Regions from separate parts of the Streptomyces sp. NPDC002446 genome, predicted to be linked through region 2. Evidence: riboswitches for the same ligand, from Rfam matches in the RefSeq annotation. Region 2 holds a riboswitch; the other holds the start of a gene.
What was found. A riboswitch is a leader RNA that binds a small molecule or an ion and turns the genes downstream of it on or off. The one in region 2 is predicted to bind glycine.
Positions count from the first base shown of each region.

Region 1: linked by a shared signal. The riboswitch ahead of gcvP (aminomethyl-transferring glycine dehydrogenase) and the one ahead of gcvT (glycine cleavage system aminomethyltransferase GcvT) in region 2 are both predicted to bind glycine.

Region 1 is NZ_JBSFYC010000009.1:144,604-146,792, reverse strand. Features, by position in the region: gene ACWD6P_RS08140 (DNA polymerase IV) at 1-651, shown strand, start outside; partial or broken gene ACWD6P_RS08135 (PRC-barrel domain-containing protein) at 786-995, opposite strand; glycine riboswitch at 1,059-1,156, shown strand; gene gcvP (aminomethyl-transferring glycine dehydrogenase) at 1,345-2,189, shown strand, end outside.
Region 2 is NZ_JBSFYC010000012.1:82,246-84,434, forward strand. Features, by position in the region: gene gcvT (glycine cleavage system aminomethyltransferase GcvT) at 1-951, opposite strand, end outside; glycine riboswitch at 985-1,102, opposite strand; glycine riboswitch at 1,103-1,198, opposite strand; gene ACWD6P_RS10005 (AAA family ATPase) at 1,426-2,151, shown strand.

The sequences.
Region 1 (2,189 bases), on a different contig from region 2:
ACGGTGGTGATCAAGGTGCGGAACTACGACTTCTCGACGCTGACCCGCTCGGAGACGCTCCGCGGGCCCACGGACGACCCCTCGGTCGTACGGGAGGCGGCGGTGCGGCTGCTGGAGACGGTGGACACCACGGGCGGGGTGCGGCTGCTGGGCGTGGGGGTCAGCGGGCTGGCCGACTTCACCCAGGAGGATCTGTTCGCCCAGCTGGCGACGGAGCGGGAGGCCGAGGAGCTGGCCAAGGCGGGGCCCGAGCCGGTGGGGGAGGAGACCGGCGAGCGGGAGCCGGAGGAGGAGCGGCCGCGGCGCTGGCATCCGGGGCTGGATGTGGTGCACGACGAGTTCGGCGCCGGGTGGGTGCAGGGGAGTGGCGTGGGCAGGGTGACCGTACGCTTCGAGACGCCGTGGTCCGCACCGGGGAGGGTGCGGACCTTTGCCGTCGAGGACCCGGCGCTGCGGCCGGGTGAGCCCTTGCCGCTGGTGGGCGGCGGGTCGGGAGGGGGTCAGTCCTCCGAGCCCGCGATCTTGCCGAAGTCCTTGTCGCCGGAGCCGCCAGAGCCGCCCGCGCCGCCCGAGCCGCCGGATCCGCCGGTGGCGCCCGAGTCGCCGGGGGAGAGCGCGTCGGAGTCCGGGAGGGAGATATCCAGCCGGTAGTGGTGGTAGAGCTGGAGCTCCTGTTCAGGGGAGAGGTGGCGGCCCACGCCGAAGTCCGGGGCGTCCTTGATCAGCTTGCGGTCGTAGGGGATGTGCAGGCCGTCACCGATCATTTTGCTGGGCTCCAGGGGGACGAACGCGTCCCGGCTGAAGAGACCGGTGCGGACGGCCGCCCACTCCGGTTCCCCCGTCGCGTCGTCGAGGTAGACCTCGTCGATCGTGCCTATTTTCGCGCCGTTACGGTCGAACGCTTTGCGGCCGATCAGGCTCCGGGGATCGATATCGGTTTGCACGGCCCCTCCAATTGGTCGCAACTGCCCTGTGACAACTACCAAACGGCACATTTCATGCTGCGGCCACTCGAAGGATCCTTCGAGTGGTGCGCTGGTAGGCTGGCGAATGGCCGCAGACCCCATGCGGGAGAGTCCTTTGTCGTTCGCGACCAGGGCGCCGAAGGAGCAAATCCTCCCCGGAATCTCTCAGGCACACGTACCGCATGGACGAGGTCACTCTGGAAAGCAGGGCGGGCCACGGACAGGCACACTGCCGGAACCCCTCCTCACCGACGGTGAAAGCCGGGCCGCTCGCGCGGGCCGGTGAAGCTCTCAGGTTGAGATGACAGAGGGGGAGGCCGTCCGGGCACCCGCGCCGTGGTGCCCCTCGTAGGTCGCGCTGACCAGGAGGCCCCCGCAGATGACCACCAATCGCATCTCCTTGACCGAGCTCGAACAGGGCATTCCGTTCGAGCGCCGGCACATCGGTCCCGACCACGAGGCGCAGGCAAAGATGCTCGCGCACGTCGGCTTCGGGTCGCTGGACGAGCTCACCGCCGCCGCCGTCCCCGACGTGATCAAGAGCGCCGAGGCGCTCGGCCTGCCGCAGGGCCGTACGGAGGCCGAGGTCCTCCAGGAGCTGCGCGGCCTGGCGGAGCGCAACCAGGTGCTGTCCCCCATGATCGGCCTGGGGTACTACGGCACGTTCACCCCGCCGGTGATCCTCCGCAACGTCATGGAGAACCCTGCCTGGTACACGGCCTACACGCCCTACCAGCCGGAGATCTCGCAGGGCCGCCTTGAGGCGCTGCTGAACTTCCAGACGATGGTCGCCGAGCTGACCGGACTGCCCACCTCCGGCGCCTCGCTGCTGGACGAGGGCACCGCCGCCGCCGAGGCGATGGCGCTCTCCCGCCGTGTCGGCAAGGTCAAGCAGGGCGTCTTCCTGGTGGACGCCGACTGTCTGCCGCAGACCGTCGCCGTGATCCAGACCCGCGCAGAGCCGACCGGTGTCGAGGTCGTCGTCGCGGACCTGTCCGACGGCATCCCCGCCGAGATCGCCGAGCGCGGCGTCTTCGGTGTGCTGCTGCAGTACCCGGGCGCCTCCGGCGCGGTGCGCGACCCGCGTGCCGTCATCGAGCAGGCCCATGAGCTGGGCGCGGTCGTCACGGTGGCGGCCGATCTGCTCGCCCTGACGCTGCTGACCTCGCCCGGCGAGCTCGGCGCCGACATCGCGGTCGGCACCACCCAGCGCTTCGGCGTCCC
Region 2 (2,189 bases):
CGTGCCGTCGGCCGTGACGACCGGGTATCCGGCGCGCGGAACCCGGCGGCCCTCGGCGACCAGGCCGACCAGCTTGCGCGGCGGGACCGTCTCGGCGCGCCCGGCCGCGGCCTCCAGCGCGGCGCGGCCCACGAAGTCACCGCCGTTGGTGGTCTTCTCGAACTTCACTACCCGGCCCAGGCCCGCGTCGAACGGCGTGGTGGCGGTGGTGAGCTCGTGCCCGTACAGCGGCATGCCCGCCTCCAGGCGCAGCGTGTCGCGGCAGGACAGGCCGCAGGGCACCAGACCGGCGTCCTTGCCGGCCTCGGTCAGCGCCTCCCACAGCGCCACCGCGTCCGCCGGCCGGACGAACAGCTCGAAGCCGTCCTCGCCGGTGTATCCCGTACGGGCGATCAGCGCGTCGACGCCGGCGACCGTGCCGGGCAGACCGGCGTAGTACTTGAGGCCGTCCAGATCGGCGTCCGTCAGCTTCTTGAGGATCCCGGGCGACTCCGGGCCCTGCACCGCGAGCAGCGCGTAGGCGTCCCGGTCGTCGCGGATCGCGGCGTCGAAACCGCCCGCCCGCGCGGTCAGCGCGTCCAGCACCACCTGGGCGTTGGAGGCGTTGGCGACGACCATGTACTCCTGGTCCGCGAGGCGGTAGACGATCAGGTCGTCCAGGATGCCGCCCCCGGCCTCGCAGATCATCGTGTACCGGGCGCGGCCGGTCTGGACGCCGCCGATGTTGCCGACCAGCGCATAGTCGAGGAGGTCGGCGGCCTGCGGGCCGGTGACGGTGATCTCACCCATGTGGGAGAGGTCGAAGAGGCCGGCCCGGGTGCGGACGGCGACGTGTTCGTCGCGCTCGCTGCCGTAGCGCAGCGGCATGTCCCAGCCGGCGAAGTCGGTCATGGTCGCACCGAGCGCGCGGTGGGTGGCATCCAGCGCGGTGCGACGGGGGGCATCAGTCATGGTTCTGGGCTCCCAGGCATGGGTGACAAGACGTTCTCCCCATCTGTCATCGGAACCTGAGAGGTTCACCGGGATCCCGCGAACGGACCCGGTTTGCACCTTGGGTGGAGCCGCCCCGTAGCCCGGGCAGTGGCTCGCTTTTCAGATCTGCCTCGCCCGCGCGGTATAGGGGCCTGAGAGATTCAAGGGAGGACTTGCTCCTTCGGCGCCCCGCCATGACGGCCGGGGACTCTCCCGCGCGGATTCAAGCGGCCGGTATGGAGTTGGCGGTGCACGGGTGAGCTGAGATGTGCACGTGGCGGCCACATCATTACACGGGATCGCCCGTTCGAGGAGCCCCGGTCGCCACCCCGTCCAGGACCACCTCCGCCACGCCGACAGATCGGACAATCGCCTTGATGGGCATTACCTTTTCTTGACACTCTGCGGGTAAGGGACGGACTCGGAACGGACCGGAACCGGACGGGGAGGGCGATCACGGTGCACAGGGAAGCGGCATTCGCGGCCACTGCAGGGGCCGTACCCCCGGACGCGCCGGTGGCATCCGCCGCCGTGTCCCGGACCAGGCGCGCGGCGCGGTCCGTCGTACGGCCGGGGCGCGGCCACACCGTCGTCGACCTGCGGGCCGGCAAGCGCACCCGCGACACCGCCGAGCTGCGGTTCCGCGCCGGTGACCTGGTCGTGGTCTCCGGGCTGCCGGGCAGCGGCAAGAGCACCCTGATGCGCCGGGTGGTGCCGCCGCTGGACAGCCGGGGCGCCGCGGTGCACCGCATCGATTCGCAGGACGTGCGCGAGCGCTGGGAGCGCGGCAGGCTGCGCCGGCTGCCGTACGGCCTGTACCGGCCGCTGGTGCGGGCCGCGCACTATCTGGCGCTGGGCCGTGCGCTGCGCTCCGGCGACAGCGTGGTGGTGCACGACTGCGGAACGCTGGCCTGGGTGCGCCGCTGGATCGCCCGGTCGGCCGCGCGCGGCGGCCGCGGGCTGCATCTCGTGCTGCTCGACGTGGCGCCGGAGGTGGCCCGGTCCGGGCAGGAAGCGCGCGGGCGCGGGGTGTCCGGATACGCCTTCGCGCGGCACCGCAGGGCGGTGGGCCGGCTGGTCGGCCGGGCGGAGGAGGCCGGGCTGCCCAAGGGGTTCCGCTCGGCGGTGCTGCTGGACCGGCCGGCGGCGAGCACGCTGGAGCGGATCGGTTTCCGCTGAGCGGACTGCCGGTTCCGGGCGCGCCGCGCCCCGCCCCC